4 regions of the Rhizobium sp. AN6A genome follow, and region 4 is predicted to be linked to each of the others. Evidence: predicted binding sites of a transcription regulator. Region 4 holds the regulator's gene; each other region holds the start of a gene.
What was found. Region 4 encodes LexA, which represses DNA repair genes until DNA is damaged. Its sites were predicted from a motif close to TGTTCNNNNTGTGTTCNG; they were not measured.
Positions count from the first base shown of each region.

Region 1: the regulator LexA is predicted to act here: its motif matches at 1,906-1,923, upstream of CRO62_RS04805 (ATP-dependent helicase).
Region 2: the regulator LexA is predicted to act here: its motif matches at 2,280-2,297, upstream of CRO62_RS02615 (dehydrogenase).
Region 3: the regulator LexA is predicted to act here: its motif matches at 2,302-2,319, upstream of CRO62_RS19005 (2'-5' RNA ligase family protein).

Region 1 is NZ_OCNC01000003.1:188,236-192,455, reverse strand. Features, by position in the region: gene CRO62_RS04805 (ATP-dependent helicase) at 1-1,812, opposite strand, end outside; gene CRO62_RS04800 (prolyl oligopeptidase family serine peptidase) at 2,100-2,837, shown strand; gene CRO62_RS04795 (LacI family DNA-binding transcriptional regulator) at 3,049-4,119, shown strand; gene CRO62_RS04790 (FAD-dependent oxidoreductase) at 4,125-4,220, shown strand, end outside.
Region 2 is NZ_OCNC01000002.1:267,621-271,840, forward strand. Features, by position in the region: gene CRO62_RS02600 (PLP-dependent aminotransferase family protein) at 1-763, shown strand, start outside; gene CRO62_RS02610 (N-acetylmuramoyl-L-alanine amidase family protein) at 1,515-2,174, opposite strand; gene CRO62_RS02615 (dehydrogenase) at 2,389-2,553, shown strand; gene CRO62_RS02620 (hypothetical protein) at 3,127-3,669, shown strand; gene CRO62_RS02630 (NAD(P)/FAD-dependent oxidoreductase) at 4,187-4,220, opposite strand, start outside.
Region 3 is NZ_OCNC01000004.1:1,327,389-1,331,608, forward strand. Features, by position in the region: gene CRO62_RS18985 (aminopeptidase) at 1-161, opposite strand, end outside; gene ybaK (Cys-tRNA(Pro) deacylase) at 249-725, opposite strand; gene CRO62_RS18995 (ArsC family reductase) at 738-1,085, opposite strand; gene CRO62_RS27240 (hypothetical protein) at 1,297-1,464, shown strand; gene CRO62_RS19005 (2'-5' RNA ligase family protein) at 1,525-2,241, opposite strand; gene guaA (glutamine-hydrolyzing GMP synthase) at 2,344-3,921, opposite strand; gene CRO62_RS19015 (5'-methylthioadenosine/S-adenosylhomocysteine nucleosidase) at 4,004-4,220, opposite strand, start outside.
Region 4 is NZ_OCNC01000004.1:2,422,280-2,426,499, reverse strand. Features, by position in the region: gene kdsA (3-deoxy-8-phosphooctulonate synthase) at 1-795, opposite strand, end outside; gene CRO62_RS24510 (VOC family protein) at 795-1,676, opposite strand; gene lexA (transcriptional repressor LexA) at 1,887-2,609, shown strand; gene CRO62_RS24500 (glutathione S-transferase family protein) at 3,050-3,730, shown strand; gene CRO62_RS24495 (ComEC/Rec2 family competence protein) at 3,750-4,220, opposite strand, start outside.

The DNA of each region.
Region 1 (4,220 bases), on a different contig from region 4:
GCGTTCCTCTTCGACTTCATGCGTGGAGCCGACGCCCAGATCGGATGGTATGCAGCCATCGACCACGTTCAGGATAAAGACGGAACGCCATTCCTGGCCTTTTGCCGAATGAATGGTTGAAAGCGTCAGGTAATCCTCATCGAGCAGCGGTACGCCTGCCTGATCGCTGGTGGCATCCGGCGGATCGAGCGTCAGTTCGGTGAGGAAGCGTTCGCGGGAAGGATAGCCGCCGGCAATCTGCTCGAGTTGCAGCAAATCGGCCTTCCGCGTCTCGGCATCCTCATGGATGCGTTCTAGGTGGGGCTCGTACCAGAGCCGCGCCTGCTCGATATCTGATGGCCAGCCGCCGTGCGATTTTCGCATGTTCGCCAGCAACTGCACGAAGGATACCCAGTCACCGCCGGTTTTGGGTGGCGGCGGAATTTCGGCAAGGGCGAGCAAAGGTTCGGGATCTGCCGCAATCGTATCGAGAATATTGCCGGCTTTCTTCGGCCCGATACCCGGCAGCATCTGAAGTAGCCTGAAACCGGCGACGCGGTCGCGCGGGTTTTGCGCGAAACGCAATACTGCCAGCATGTCCTTTACATGGGCACTGTCGAGAAACTTCAGGCCGCCAAATTTGACGAAGGGAATGTTGCGGCGTGTAAGTTCAACTTCAAGCGGCCCGCTATGACTGGAGGTGCGAAACAGCACCGCCTGTTGCTTCAGCGTCATGCCGGTCTCACGATTGGCCAGCACCTGGTCGATAATGAAGTTCGCCTGCTCGGTTTCGCTTTTTACAGTCACGAGCTTCGGCCGCTCGAGTGACTGTCGTTCGGTCCAGAGGTTTTTGGTGAATCGCTCACGGGCAAGGTCGATGACACCATTGGCGGCAGCCAGTATCGGCTGTGTCGAGCGATAGTTGCGATCAAGGGTGATAATATCGGCAGCCGGGCTGAAAGATGCCGGAAAATCAAGGATATTGCGCACCGTTGCTGCCCGGAAGGAATAGATCGACTGGGCATCGTCACCCACCACGGTCAAGCCGCGACCGCCCGGCTTCAGTGCCATTAGCACCGCAGCCTGCAGCCGGTTGGTATCCTGATATTCGTCGACCATCACGTGGTCGAAACGATTGCCGATATCACCTGCAAGATCGGGATCGCTGACCATCTGGGCCCAATAGAGCAGAAGATCGTCGTAATCGAGAACGTTCTGGGCCTGCTTGGCCTCGACATAGGCGGCGAATAATTGCTTGAGCTCTTCTTCCCAGCTGGACACCCATGGATAGTGCTGGCGCAGGATGTCTTTCAGCGGCGTTTGTGAATTGACGGCGCGCGAATAGATCGCAATGCAGGTGCCCTTTGTCGGAAAACGGCTCTCGGTCTTGGAGAAACCCAGCTCGTGTCGGGCAAGGTTCATCAGATCAGCGCTGTCTTCGCGGTCGTGGATCGTGAAATCTACGTCCAGTCCAATCTGTTCCGCATAGATTCGCAAGAGGCGCGCGCCGATTCCGTGAAACGTGCCGGACCAGGCCATCGCATCCGTGAGGGCTCCGGCGTTAGCGCCAATGACCTGCTTGCAGATACGCTCGACACGACGAGACATTTCGGAAGCGGCACGCCGTGAAAACGTCATCAGCAGGATGCGGCGAGGATCAGCGCCATTGACGATCAGATGCGCCACCCGGTGCGCCAGCGTATTGGTCTTGCCGGAACCGGCACCGGCGATGATCAGCAACGGTCCAGCTGTGTGTCCGCCTGAAGGCCCAACGCCATGTTCCACGGCCTTGCGTTGCTGCTCGTTCAGTTTGTCCAGATAGGCAACCGCCATGCCTGCATCCTTGATATTTGCCTATCCGCACGACGACGGCATTTTTCAAAAGCACTCTTGTTGCAATGATTAGCAAAAACTCAAACAGCAGGCCAGAACAAATAATGAACGCATGTCTCTGTCCTCCACACTGCGGTGGACAAACCTGGCAGATCGATTTTGGCGACCTCAATCGGGTTCCGCATGGCGTGTCGACCGGCATGCTTTTCAAACCAATGAACCAACCCGACGGCTGATGAGTTCACCAGTCGCGTCTTGGAAGACGTGTTTGTTGGGAGGACAAAAGCATGAAGCATTTGAAACTATGCCTGATCGCTGTTGCGGCACTGGCCACATCGACATTTGCGTCTGCGGAGCAGAAGGCCATGAGGTCTGACGCAACGATCGCGTCGGATATCAATTATCTGCTTTACACGCCCAAAGACTATGCCGGTTCGGACAAAACCTATCCTCTCGTGGTCTGGCTGCATGGCGGCGATCAGGGCGGGAGCGACGTCGAAAAGCTGCGCCGCAGCGGCCTGCCAAAATTGATCGAAGGGGGCCGTGATTTTCCTTTCATAGTGTTTTCGCCACAAAATCCGAGTGAGGAACTGCTTTATCCGATCGAGCGTGTTGCAAGCGTTCTGGCTTCCGTTGTGGGGGATCATCGGGTGGACCGCAGCCGAATCTATCTGATCGGATATAGCCGGGGAGGGTTCGGCGCCTGGTCAATGGCCGAGCAGTTTCCGCAAACTTTTGCTGCGGTCGTCCCAATTGCTGGTGGCGGCATCCGCCATTACCTCAACCGCACCAATGAAAAGACAGCCTTCTGGGCCTTTCACGGCGCAAGGGACGAGGTGATTCCTTTGTCCGATACTGTTGTCCTCGTTCAACGTCTCCAGGAACTGAAACGCAATGTGCGGCTGACGGTTTTTGAGGATACGAACCATGAAGAGGTGGAGGCAAAAGTGCTCGGCGATGAGGCGATGTGGACCTGGCTTCTCCAGCAAAAGCTTGCCGACGCAAAGACGCCTTCGGCACCCTGAACCCGCAGCGGGCACCATTTTACCGCTGGTATGAAAGCCCATAGCCCAGCGCGGCCGTCATAAGGCCGGGCTGGCCGCCTCATAAGCCTTCGTCAAAACATCTCTCCGCAAGCGTGTCTTTCCCCTCTTGACACAGAGTAGGGAAGTCGTGCTAATGCGTATTAACAGCTAATACGTATTAGCAGTTAACGAATGTCGGGGAGGGCATTGCGTGACCAGCCATAAACGCCTTACTCAGAACGATATTGCGAAGCTTGCCGGCGTCAGTCAGGCCACGGTATCGCTTGTTCTGAACGGCGCGCCGACCGCGATCGCCCGTATCCCTGCTGAAACACGCGAACGCGTGCAGGCGGTCATTCGCAAGACGGGCTATGTCGCCGACCCGATCGCGCGCCGCATGGCCAAGGGGCTCAATCGCATCCTCGGCGTCTTCACCTACGAGCCTGCCTTTCCAAGCGCACAGGCGGACTTCTTCACGCCGTTCCTGTTGGGCATCGAGGAAGAGGCGCAGCAGCAGGCGTACGATCTTCTGCTGCTGACCAGTGCTGGCGTCGGCAACAACCGCAAGATTTTTTCCGAGGGCAACAGGCTCCGGATCGCCGATGGCTGCCTGGTCCTCGGCCGCGAATTTGACCGCAAGGAGCTTACCCGGCTGGTCTCGGAAGATTATCCATTCGTGGCGATTGGCCGACGCGACGATGCTGGCGGGCCCGTGCCCTATGTTGGCGGCGACTATGCCGCGGGCACACGGCAGCTTGTTGAAGATGCCATGATGCTCGGGCATTCCAAACTCGCCTATATCGGCCCTGCGGGTCCGGCGGAATCGATTGCCGACCGCTGGCGAGGTTTCAGTGATGCGCTCGGCACGGCGGCGACGCTTGCATTGCACATAAAGGCGGTAAACCGGCCTGCCGAAAAGATCCTCGACGCGATCATCGAAAGCGGCGCGACGGTGGCATTTTTCATAGAACTGGCGGATGCGGTGCGCGTCGAGACTTTGGCACGGGAGCGCGGAATTGGGGTGCCCGACGTGTTTTCGATGGTCGTGCTTGGCAGCCATATTCGTGCCGGCCGCAGCCCGGTGCGTTTCACATCCTATGAAATTCCCCGTGAAGAGATGGGCCGGCAGGCGACTGCAATGCTGGTGAACCGCATCGAGACCGGCAGCCCGGGAAGTCAGATTCTACTCAAGTGCCAACCCGTCAAGGGTGAAACATTGGGGCCGGCTCCAGCGGCCTCCCCAGATAAGTCCCCAGTCAACAAAACGGATGAGACGACGTGAAAGAGATGCAAGCAGACATTCTTGTGGTCGGTGGTGGCCTTGGCGGCGTGGCGGCGGCGCTCGGTGCCGCACGCGCCGGAAAGCGCGTGATCATGACCGAG
Region 2 (4,220 bases), on a different contig from region 4:
GACCGCCATGCGCCTGCTCGACATCCTCGAAGACCATAGGGCGATGATCGTTCCCGTTGTCTGCGACGAAAATGGGCCAACGCCGGAGTCGCTGAAGCAAGCGATGCAACATCGCCCCGCCGCCTTCATTTTCCAGCCACGGATCCATTCAGTAACCGGACGTTCGCTGAATGAGACGCGTCTCCAGGCGCTTGGTGATGTTCTAGAAGGAACAGACACCCTGATCATCGAGGACGATGGAACAGCTGACATTTCTCCATGCGTTCCCCTGTCGCTCGGTGCAAGATTTCCGGACCGAACCATCCACATCGTGTCCTACTCCAAGACGCTCAGCCCCGATTTGCGGCTCGCTGTATTGTCCAGCACGGCGGCTATCGTAGAACAAATTCAATCCTATCGAAGCTTCAGCGCTGGATGGACCAGCCGTGCCTTGCAAGGCGCTACCGCCTGGCTGTTGGGGCAGCAATCGACATGGGACACGTTGGCGTTGGCGCGCGAGCGTTACCGTGAGCGTTGCGGTGGGCTTGCAACTGCCTTGCGCGCCCGAGGAGTCGATGTTGCTGACGGTTGTGGACTTGCACTTTGGGTGCCAGTCGCCTCTGAGGCGTTCGCTATGGTAACGCTCGCTGCGCGTCGCATTGCAGTCAATCCCGGATCTAAGTTCTCCACCTCGCCGATCAACCATATCCGTGTCGCCACTAGCACATTGACCGATCGCACAGATGAGGTCGCTGATGCGATCGCACTGGCACATCGGCTGTAGTAGCGAGACTGATGGCAGCACCAGTTTCCAACTTCGTCTCATCTTCAAAATTTCGAACGCAGACATTCGCTCTTCGTCGCCTAATGATGGTAACCGGTGTTCTGGTCCCACGTTGCTCGCTGCCGCCTGATCTGTGATCGACATTCCATGGATGAAGAACGGGAGTTTCTCCATGGAGACTACATTGGAGTTTCTCGCAACCAAGAAGCTTGGACGTGAGGTTACCGACACGGGCGGCGCGAGTGATCATATCTTCGGGCTCTTCGCCTTGATCGGAAAGCGGTTGAGGTCTGTCAGTCCAGGCTTCATCCGCCATCCCGTCGCTCACTACATGACGGACAGAGTGACGGGATGGTCAAATTGCTGGTTCACTTTGAATCGAAAGTGGAGCGAAGCAGATGCTGGCTCCGAGGCAAGTCGAGCTGCGTGATGACACCTTAGTGAACAAGCGCCGTATCGTCCGTCAAACGGTGATTGAGCGGACCGCTGCTGACGACGGTTTCTTGGCGCAACGGTTGCGGCGACTAGAAACGAGAAAGAAAAAATAATCGAGCGCCAAGCGCGAAGGGCGGATCAAGAATGCGGACCACCCTCAAACGCAGCTCCAACTGCCATCATGATCAAAGATGCGCTGGGTAAGCTCCCCTTGTTCGCCATCCAAGGATTTTCAGTGGGAATCTCTGACGTTGCGCAAGATTTCATGTAGGTGAAAGGTTACTCCAGCTGCTTTATGGTCCAGCATTGAAGCGGCCTACTTATCGTCAACAACCATATTTACCGCATCGTTTAACGGCTCATGGTCGATATCTGTTCCGTCATCTGCTTCGTTTTGATTGTCCAGCCACTGCCCTGCCCAAACACCGGCTTCATTCGCGTCTACGCTTACAAAGGGTTTATCAGAATCCAACGCTTGCGATACTGAGGCAAGAAATTCTTCCCACTGCTTGCTACCCCTAATCACCGACGGGCAGTTTTTTCCGGTCCAAAAATTGTGCTGTTTAACTGCATTAATTTTCCATCCGAACTCTTTAAGGATTCCCGCGACCAGTCCGGCAGCTCGACGATTTGCTAAAGCTTGATCATTGTCTGAGTTCATGCAGATTTCGATGCCAATACTCGAACTGTTTGCGGCGGCACCAGCATGCCAAGCCTTTTCGGTGAGCGGTAGGTGCTGGATCACGAATTGGTCGTCCACCGTGAAATGCCATGAGCATTTAATCGTCTCGCCGTTGTGAACGTAGGATCCAACCTCACTTAGAAACTTAGAGTGCGCCTTGGCGTTGGCACCCTTCCGAGAATTGTCAGTATTGTGGATAGTCACTGAAGTGGGTGAAATACGGTTACCTGGGCGATTGGGCCGCCCCACTGGAATGAAGTCCTTAGTTACTTCGCTTGATACTGCCTTATCCATCAATATCTCACCCCAAATATTTTAGATAACTTATAGTTGCACTTTCCTAGATTCTGTCAAGGAAGAAATATGAGCGACCGTATTCACCTTGACTCGATCCAGAGTGGGAACATAATAAGAACAAACCTTACGAATGCGGCCTCCATCAACGAAAAATAAGCAGATCGAGGATAGTCACGTCCGCCCAGAATTCCAAAAGCCGGAAGCCGATCCGGTGGACCACATCATCGCATGGCATGACGGAGATAGTCGCGCCGCCAATGAGACGCTCATGGATGACATTCTGCATCTGAGGATGCAACTCGCTCTGGCAACGGCTGCGATGGGCACAGGATTTACGAGAGGATGCAAGCCAGACGCCGATCTCGATGCCCGGTGAGGGAGCGTACTTGCTGCCGGACTACGGCGGCGAACCTGTGGGCGTCATATGTGAGGAATGCGAGATTTCTCGCAGGATATAGGAGGCTTTCGCTTGTCCATCGATGTTCGGCAACCACCGGTCCAGTTTGAAAAAAGCTTTTTGGGTTGCATTCTTAACTAAAGCCGGGTTTTTTGGGGCCTGCAATTCAATTTTCAGTTGACGAAATCATGCGGTTTGTTTTCGGGGGCGAAATGGATCAGCACAATATTCCCAGCGGGTCGCATGTTGCAGGCAGTCGGCTTTCTCTCGTCGATGTTCGATTGCGAACTCAAGTAAGCTAGGAACATGTTACACCATTGAGTTTGGAGCGCTTAAGTGGAAACTCCCTCGCGCACGAATGTCTACGCTCAAAATCTCACGAAAAAGCTGTCGCACTAGCTGTGCGGAAACGCCATGGAGTTCGCCTGATTGAGGGGCGGCGCGCCAGCCAATCACTTGGCGAGACGTCCAGTTTGGCATTATAGCTACTTAGAGTTTCAAGCAGGCCAAAATAGTTCGCCAATGAATGCTACTCGGCGATAGGATTACGCAGTGACGGAAGATTCAATCATCTTGTTAGAGAGAAAGTTCATTAAGGCGTCTGCCGTCACGTATTTTGCAGCTTATATTGCCGGAAGCTTGATATCGGCACTTGTCTGGTTCGGAATTGACCACCTCAATGCAGCGGAGTTCTGGATGCTTTGGCCAGTAAACTTGCGCTACATCAGCCAAATAAAAGAACATTTTGGCAGCGTCGACGGCTGGAATGGCTTTTTATTCTCTAATTACATTATCAGTTCGTTAATGATCACGCGGATGATCTATCTTTTTTCAGTGGAGCTCTCAAAGCCCCCCGATAGCTTTACTTGGGGAATTACTAAAGTCCATCTGATGGTCATGCCCTTCGCGTTCATCGCTTTATTTTTTCCCTTCCGAGAAGGGCCACGATCCTACGGAATGACGTTTTATTATGGTCCATTCAGCAACTCCCTGATTAGCAACTTTCTCGTTGCAACCTTTTATTTCGGCATCACAGACCCGGTCGTGAAGTTCGTAAGCTGGCTGAAATTCTCCTTTTATCCACGAGGTATTTAAATGGCCGAAACACCGAAAACGAAATCGGAAAATGGCTGGAATCTCTACTCCAAGAGAATATCTCCCATTGCAGACGGCCCCAAACCGTGGCGCGAGACGCCATACCCAATCCCGACGCTCAGGCCATGGAGGAACAGGCCGCTCCGCAGTTCAGGAGTGTTGTTCCGGGCGGGAATGTGCAGCGGCTGCAAAACGTTGTTTACCCCCGCGACGATTGCTCTCGATACAACAGAGATAAATGTTGATGGAGTTATGCGTCCACTGTCGCCTGGCATGGCGGTCTCAGTCGAAATCAAGACCGGCACTCGGCGGATAATCGACTATTTCTGGTCACCGGTCGCGCAAGTGGCGTCTGAGGCAATGCAGGAGCGCTAGCAGTTCTCCAGTGGTGATCACGGGCCGTGCGTCTGATCGCTTCGCGAGGCGCTCCCTGCGATGGAACGTCGATTGCTGTGAGCCTAAAGCTTAGAGCGTATCGCCATCGAGATCCATCGCCTTGAGCCAATAGGAGACATCGTTACCACGTTCCGGAGATCAGTCTAAAAAACCAA
Region 3 (4,220 bases), 1.1 Mb from region 4:
CCGGCAAGATAGGCGTGTTTGGTCAAAAACCGCACCAGCGGCAACGCCGCCAGCGGAGCGGTGATCACCAGATCCTGATCCTTCTGCAATTGCAGGCCGACCTTAATGGCGACTTCAGCCAGTTTCTCGAGTTTGACGGGATCGATGGGGGAAACAGTCATGATCTGCCTTCGTATATTTCAATCGGAGGCGCCGACCATAGCCCATTCGCTTCGAAAGCCAAATGCTTTCAAAGCTGTGTTCAGACGTCAATCGGCCACCAAAGGTGCGACAACGGCTTTCAGCGCTGCCTGCGCGTCGCCGGGGGAAAGCCTCACCTGCAAACCGCGCTGGCCGCCATTCATGTAGACATAGGAATGTGTCATGGCCTCAGCCTCTATGGCGGTCGGAACCTGTTTCTTCTGTCCAAAAGGGCTGATGCCGCCCACATGATAACCGGTTGCCCGCTCTGCATCGGCGGGCTTCATCATGCTTGCGGATTTGCCCCCGAAGGCGGCGGCGAGCTTCTTCATGCTCACTTCCCGGTCGGATGGGACGACGACGCAGACCGGCTTGCCATCCAGCTCAGCCATCAGTGTTTTAAGAACCAGATGTGGCGGCTCGCCGATAGCTTCGGCCGCCTGCAGGCCGATCCGGTCGGCATTCGGGTCGTAGTCATAGGTAACTGTGGTGAAGTTCACACCGGCCTTGGTCAGCATCTGTGTAGCGCGGGTTGTCTTGGACATGGCGGCTTGCGCTCACGCAAAGAGGGACTGATAGGTTTCCGGCTTGAAGCCGACGGTTATCGTCGCCTTGGCCTCCAGAACCGGTCGCTTGATCATGGAGGGCTGCTCCAGCATCAGGCCAATGGCCTTTTCACGGGTAAGATCGGCTTTCTGTGTATCGTCCAGTTTTTTGAAGGTGGTGCCAGCCCGGTTCAGAACCGTTTCCCAGCCCGCGGCATCGCACCATGTTTCGAGATGGGCCTGGTCGATGCCGGCCGTCTTGTAGTCATGGAAAGAATAGTCGACACCGTTGGCTTCCAGCCAGCTTCTGGCTTTTTTCATCGTGTCGCAGTTCTTGATGCCGTAAATGGTGACCGTCATGTTGCCTGCCTCTTTGTCTTGAACTTCCGGCATAACAAATAATGCGCCGTATTCAACCCGCAGCCTGAAGCACGGGATTCAAGCCATGCAAAAATGCAGTGTCTGACATCCAAACGAGCGCGAGCAAAGCTGCATGGCTTCCCTGCTACATCATGAGTTGTAGCAGAGGCCGAAAATGCCCATTATCTGGGCATCAAAGATGGAGAGAAAAATGCGTCAGGTTGCAAAGACATCGCGTAACTTCTTTGGCGAAACTTTCGCCGTTCTCGGTGCCGCACTTTCGGTTTCGGCCGCTGTTCGCGCGCATCGCAAGCCGGCCCGCGCCGACCTCGAAGCGCTTGGCATCGACGGCAAGGCTTTCGACAAGGTTCAGCTCTAAGCTGATTATCGTTTGCAGCGAGGCGACATCGCCTCGCTCGTGCGTATATGTTGGCGGGCCTTAGCGTTCCGCCTGCTTTCGGTTAGGCCGTTTTCTCGGACCGATCAGTTTATCCGGTAAATGCAGCTGGCTTTCGAGCGGCTCATAACGATCCGCTTTTGCGGAAAGTGCGAAGCGTCCAAGAGACTCATGTCGCGTTTCGCCATTGTGGCTGAAAACAAGCTCGAAATTACCCGCAAGCCAGCTATAAGGCTTTCCGGCTGGCATCGGCTCTATCTTCCCGCAGCCATAAATCATCGTGATATGCGGCGTGAAAGATGGTGCCGCGATATAGGGAAGGTTCGCCTGTCGAAGCGCCCGTTGCAGCAGCTTCACCAGAGCGTTGATCTCCGGCAGATCACCACCGTTTCGCAGTACCAGACTGTTGCGATTGCCGAAAAGCGCGCTTCCGTCCAGGGTGACTGGAACAGGCCGCGCGCTTACCGCACCCATTGCCGCCTTCAGCCTGCTTGTCAGTCCGTGAGGGATTGTCTCGAAACATCCCAAACACAGCAGGGTTATGTGCAGAAGCTCGGCCGGATATGCCTCGCGCGTTGTCCGACCCATGGCATGATGCGACGCATCGACAAAAATTCTTTCCGCCAATTGCCGTGGTGGCTTCAGCAGTAGCAGGAGCTTGTTTCGAAAGCGCGGATTGATGCGCCGTATTTTCTGCGGCTCCAACCCATCAAAACAAAGCTGCCTTAAGGCTCTTTCGTCCGCCAACTCGCACTCCATGACGATGCTCCACAGCCTTATACCAAGGCCGGAAACCTATCATTGTGCGGTGATAAAATAAAGAACAAAAGAGGAACAAAGGCGGAATTGCTCCGCCTTCGTTTATTCCCACTCGATCGTGCCGGGCGGCTTGCTCGTCACGTCATAGACGACACGGTTGATGCCGCGGACTTCGTTGATGATGCGGGTCGCGGCGCGGCCGAGGAAATTCATGTCGTAGGGGTAGAAATCCGCCGTCATGCCATCCACGGAGGTCACGGCGCGGAGCGCACAGACGAAGTCATAGGTGCGGTAGTCACCCATGACGCCCACGGTCTGCACCGGCAGGAGCACTGCGAAGGCCTGCCAGATGGTGTCGTAAAGACCCGCCTTGCGGATTTCGTCGAGATAGATCGCATCTGCCTTGCGCAGAATATCGAGCTTCTCGCGGGTGATCGCACCGGGGCAGCGGATCGCCAGACCCGGGCCGGGGAAGGGATGGCGGCCGATGAAGCTTTCCGGCAGGCCGAGTTCACGGCCAAGCGCACGCACCTCGTCCTTGAAGAGTTCGCGCAGAGGCTCCACCAGCTGCATGTTCATGCGCTCGGGAAGGCCACCGACATTGTGGTGGCTCTTGATGGTGACGGAAGGACCGCCAGAGAAGGAAACGCTCTCGATGACGTCAGGGTAAAGCGTGCCCTGCGCCAGGAAATTCGGAGCACCCTTGCCGTCTGCTGCGATCTTGGCAGCTTCCGCCTCGAAGACCTCGATGAACAAACGGCCGATGGTCTTGCGCTTCACTTCCGGGTCGGAGACGCCCGAAAGCTGGCCCAGGAACATGTCTGCGGCATCCACATGTACCAGCGGAATATTGTAATGATCGCGGAACATGCCGACGACCTGCTCGCTTTCGCCAAGTCGCATCAGGCCATGATCAACGTAAACGCAGGTCAGCTGGTCACCGATCGCCTCATGGATGAGGATCGCCGCAACCGAGGAATCGACGCCGCCGGAGAGTGCGCAGAGCACGCGCCCGGTGCCGACCTGATCGCGGATCTTGCGGATCATCTCGGCACGATAGGCTGCCATCGTCCAATCGGATTTGAGACCGACGATCTTGTGCACGAAGTTGGAGAGCAGCTTGCCGCCATCTGGCGTATGCACCACTTCCGGGTGGAACATGGTGGTGTAATAGTGGCGTGTCTCGTCGGCAGCTATGGCGAAGGGTGCGTTCTCGGAGGTTGCGATAACCTCGAAACCTTCCGGCAGTTTCGTCACGCGGTCGCCGTGGCTCATCCAGACGGGATAGCTCTTGCCCTGTTCCCAGAAACCGTCGAACAGAGGGCTTGCCTTTTTGATGTCGATATCGGCGCGGCCGAATTCCGCCGCGTGACCGCCCTCGACAACGCCGCCGAGCTGGGTGCAGAGCGTCTGCTGGCCGTAGCAGATGCCGAGGATCGGAACCTTGCTGTCGAACACCGCCTGCGGAGCGCGCGGGCTGCCTTCCGCCGTGACAGATGCGGGGCCGCCGGAGAAGATCACGCCCTTGGGCTGGAGCTTCTCAAACGCCTCTGCGGCATTCTGAAACGGGTGGATTTCGCAATAGACCCCGGCTTCGCGGATGCGGCGCGCAATCAGCTGCGTCACCTGGCTGCCGAAATCGATGATGAGAATGCTGTCGGGATGGGCTATCTGGGTCATGGCGAGCCTTTAAAGAAAATGGCGGCTTTAGGCAACCCGGAAGCGGGCGTCAAACGCCGGAAATTTGCGGAAATCGCGAGGTTCAAAGGGTGATCGCACCGTCTTCGATGGCGTGGCAAAGCCTGTCGACGGCGTCTGCGAGCTTTTCATCGATGATATGCAGGTATTCCGTCCAGTCGTCCACATGGTTCACATCTTCCCTGCCATCGGAAATACCGCGCAGGCCGATGAGCGGCACGTCGAAGCGCTGGCAGGCCCGGAGCACGGCATAGGTTTCCATTTCCACCATATCGGCATCG
Region 4 (4,220 bases):
CATGTCCTTCAGGTGGACCATGTTAGGGCCGTCTGACGGCGCATTGTCCGGATCCTCATGGGTCTCGATGAAGAGGCCAGCCACGCCAACCGCAACGGCCGCACGCGCCAACGTCTCGACGAATTCGCGCTGGCCACCTGTGGAGCCGCCCTGCCCGCCCGGCTGCTGCACCGAATGGGTGGCGTCGAACACGACAGGTGCGCCGAGCGCTGCCATGATCGGCAACGAGCGCATGTCGGAAACCAGCGTGTTGTAACCGAAGGACGCGCCGCGCTCGCACAACATCACATTCGGATTGCCGCTCTCATTGAGCTTGGCAAGCACGTTCTTCATGTCCCAGGGCGCCAGAAACTGGCCTTTCTTGACGTTGATGACGCGGCCGGTTTTGGCGGCGGCAACGAGAAGATCGGTCTGGCGGCTGAGGAACGCCGGAATCTGCAGCACGTCCACCACCTCGGAAACGATGGCGCATTGCTCTTCCGTGTGGATGTCGGTCAGAACAGGAAAACCGAATTCCTTCTTGAGATCGGCAAAAACCTGCATCGCATTATCCAGGCCGATGCCGCGTTTGCCGGAAAGCGAAGTGCGGTTCGCCTTGTCGAAAGAAGACTTGTAGACAAGCCCTATTCCAAGCTTGTCGCAAAGCTCCTTCAGGACGCCAGCGATCATGAAGGAATGTTCGCGGCTTTCCATCTGGCAGGGGCCGGCAATCAGCGAAAACCGCTCGGTATTCGAGAAGGAAACCTTGCTGGCGCCGTCGCCGGCAGTGACTTTAAGATTGTTCGTAACGCTCATCATTTTTCCTCGAAGGCGAAGGCAACACCCTGACCGGGTGCTGCGGGCACCACCAGACGGCCGTCCGCTTTTGCGCAGGACACGCCATTAGCAGCAAGCACCGCTTCTGTCACGGCAAGATCGTGTGACGAAAAGACGATGCCCGCGCCACGCAATCCGCCTTCGTTGCCATCGTGAGCACTCAGGGCCTGCCCGCCGAAAGCCGGTTTTCCGGTCAATCTGATGCTGGCATTGCCGGTCGAGAAAACCATATCACCGCCCGGAGACCATTTGCCTTCACAGCCAAACACTGTCTCGATCAGGCCCGCCACCTTCACATCGCCGCCGGAAAACAGGACGATTTCACTGAGGCCGGTGACACCATTGGCGTGGCGCTCCAGCATGGTGCGATCGCCCGGCAGGGCTTGAAGCCGCTGACAACTGAACAGAAAGAAATCCGCGACCGCCCCGCTTGCCGCAAAAGCCAGCCGGAACGCCGCCTCGCCTTGCGAGCCATCCGGCATCCGAACAGGCCGCGAAAACTCGAAAACATCGCCCGCCCAAAGACCGGCTGCCCGAAACCGCTCATGGTCAACCAAGGCGTCTTCAGTCCTGGCGACAAGAGCCGAAAAACCCTCCTGCCCGTCCCGTTGCCGGAAGGCCACATCCCTGCCGGTAAACACATCACCCCTCTCTATCGAGGCATTATATTTAGCCGGATCAGCAATTGCGAGCGGCTCCAGATAGGTGCCATCGGCGAAAAATACGCAGGCATTTTGGGTGCCGAAAGGATGCAGAGCCTCCGGCGCAACCGTAAAGCCAAGACTGACGAGGCGCTTCACGGCGACGCCTATGACTTCCACGGGCAAAACGAGATGGTCAACGCTATAGGGTTTCGTCATGACATGTATTCTGCTGGCCTTCCGCCCGGGGCATGCCGGGACGGTTTCGACCGCACAAAAGCACAATTGCGTGCTATGAGGCAAATCATCACAGCAACAGATGGCACCTTCACGAAATTTTAGGGGATTGCAGAACACATATGGAACATATAGTGTTCGTTCTGTATTTGTTTCGCGACTTCCACTACGATTCTAAAGGGTGTTTTCCTCATGCTCACGCGCAAACAGCAGGAATTGCTTCTCTTCATTCATGAACGAATGAAAGAGTCCGGCGTGCCGCCCTCCTTCGATGAAATGAAGGACGCACTCGATCTTGCTTCGAAATCCGGCATCCACCGCCTGATAACCGCTCTCGAAGAGCGCGGGTTCATTCGTCGGCTACCGAATAGGGCTCGGGCACTGGAAGTCATCAAGCTGCCCGAGGCTTATACGCCGGGCGCAAGGCCGCAGCGCGGCTTTTCGCCAAGCGTTATCGAAGGCAGCCTTGGCAAGCCCAAGACGCCGGAACCGGCCCCTGCGCCCAAGACGCCGGCCAATGATCTGGGCGGGGCTGTCACCGTACCGGTCATGGGCCGCATCGCTGCGGGCGTGCCGATTTCCGCCATTCAGAACAACACCCATGATGTGGCCGTGCCAGTAGACATGCTTGGCACGGGCGAACATTACGCTCTTGAGGTCAAGGGTGATTCGATGATTGAGGCCGGCATTTTCGACGGCGACACAGTCATCATCCGCAACGGCAACACCGCCAATCCCGGGGATATCGTTGTGGCTCTGGTGGATGACGAGGAAGCCACGCTGAAGCGCTTCCGCCGCAAGGGAGCCTCCATTGCGCTCGAGGCGGCAAACCCAGCCTATGAGACCCGTATCTTCGGGCCGGACCGGGTGAAAATTCAGGGCAAGCTGGTGGGGCTGATCCGCCGCTACCATTGATCTTATCGAACCGAACGTATTCACTTTACAATAGGCGTCATCGTGAAGATGGCGCCTATATTTGGTTTGGCTGTTTCCAAACGTGGCGTGCTTTTGCGGGTGCACGAGGATATGCGCCATTCAGCCTATGCGCGTTGCCCTTTCTAAACTGAGCTCCTGCTCCATAAAGATGCTTCGGTTTCGCTACAGGCGTGGCGGCGAGTGGTCCGCTCGCCTTAGTTGTCGAAACGATCCCATCCGCTGTTTTTTAGCGACGTTGTTCTGTCGTGTTGCGCAGTCAGTTCTTACTGGTCACCAAAGGGTGACTTATCGCGAGGCGCGCTCTCAGCGACCCCACATCACCATCCATCAACGGCGTTTATGGGAGCCATGGATAATTTTCGATATTCCATGAACGCTTGGCAGGTGTAGAAATGCGCGTCATATCCGGGAGATACGCCATGTACGATCTTTATATAGCCAACAAGAACTATTCTTCATGGTCGCTGCGGCCGTGGGTATTGATGCGCACGCTCGGTATCGCCTTTGATGAAAAGCTCATTCCGTTCGGCGAAGGCGTCTCCTTTTCCTCCTTTTCGCCGACGGGCAAGGTGCCCTGCCTGGTCGACGAGGGTATGACGGTTTGGGAAACGCTTTCGATCGTCGAATATCTTGCCGAAAGACACCAGGGCGTCTGGGCAAGCGACAAGCATGCGAGGGCCTGGTCGCGTTCGGCCGCAAGTGAGATGCATGCCGGCTTTTCCTCGCTGCGCAATCTCTATCCCATGTCGGTGGGCATTCGGGTCAAACCCAGGGGTGGCGATGCCGGGCTTAAGGCCGATATAAAGCGGATCGATGCGTTGTGGAGCGAGGGTCTCACGAAATTCGGCGGGCCGTATCTTGCCGGTCAAAAGTTCACGGCGGTCGATGCTTTCTTCTGCCCGGTTGCATTCCGTTTCCAGACCTATGGCAGCGCGGATCTTTCGCCAGCAGCGAAAGCCTATTGCGACCGGCTGCTAGCCCTGCCTGCCATGCAAGAATGGTACGAGGCCGGTTTGAAGGAGAGCTGGCGCGACGCTGGTCATGAAGAGGAAGTTGGCGAGATCGGCGAATTGACTGAAGATCTGCGCGCAACGGCCTGATGTTCTACGTTGGCGGCGGTCATTGCGACGCCGCCAGCAGCCGGATGATGGGCTGCGGCAGATCACGGTCGAAACGTCCGCTCTTCCAGTCGTAATAACGGTGCTGGCTCCAGGGCCTATCCGTTCCGGCGATTGCGGCGCGCAGCCCGCTCGCCACACCCTCCTCCCTCTTGTTGGCAAAATCTATTTCCACAGAACCGAGACGCCGCAAGATGTCACGGCTGAGCAGGAGTGCACCCGAGCGGCACTGCGAAAAAGAGGTTCTGCGGGAAACAACGACGATATCGGCAATATCGCAGGCTTTTCCGGCGAAGCGGCCATCTTCCAGAACGACGATCCACTCTCCGCTTGCGGCGCTCGCTACGCACCATATGTCTTTCCTGCAGGTGAAGACGCCAGCTTCGGCGTCTTTGAGCGCCGCCGTCATCTCGCGCACCACCACAGCCATGTCTTCCGGTGATAGTTTCGATCTCAAGTCAGAACCAGCAGT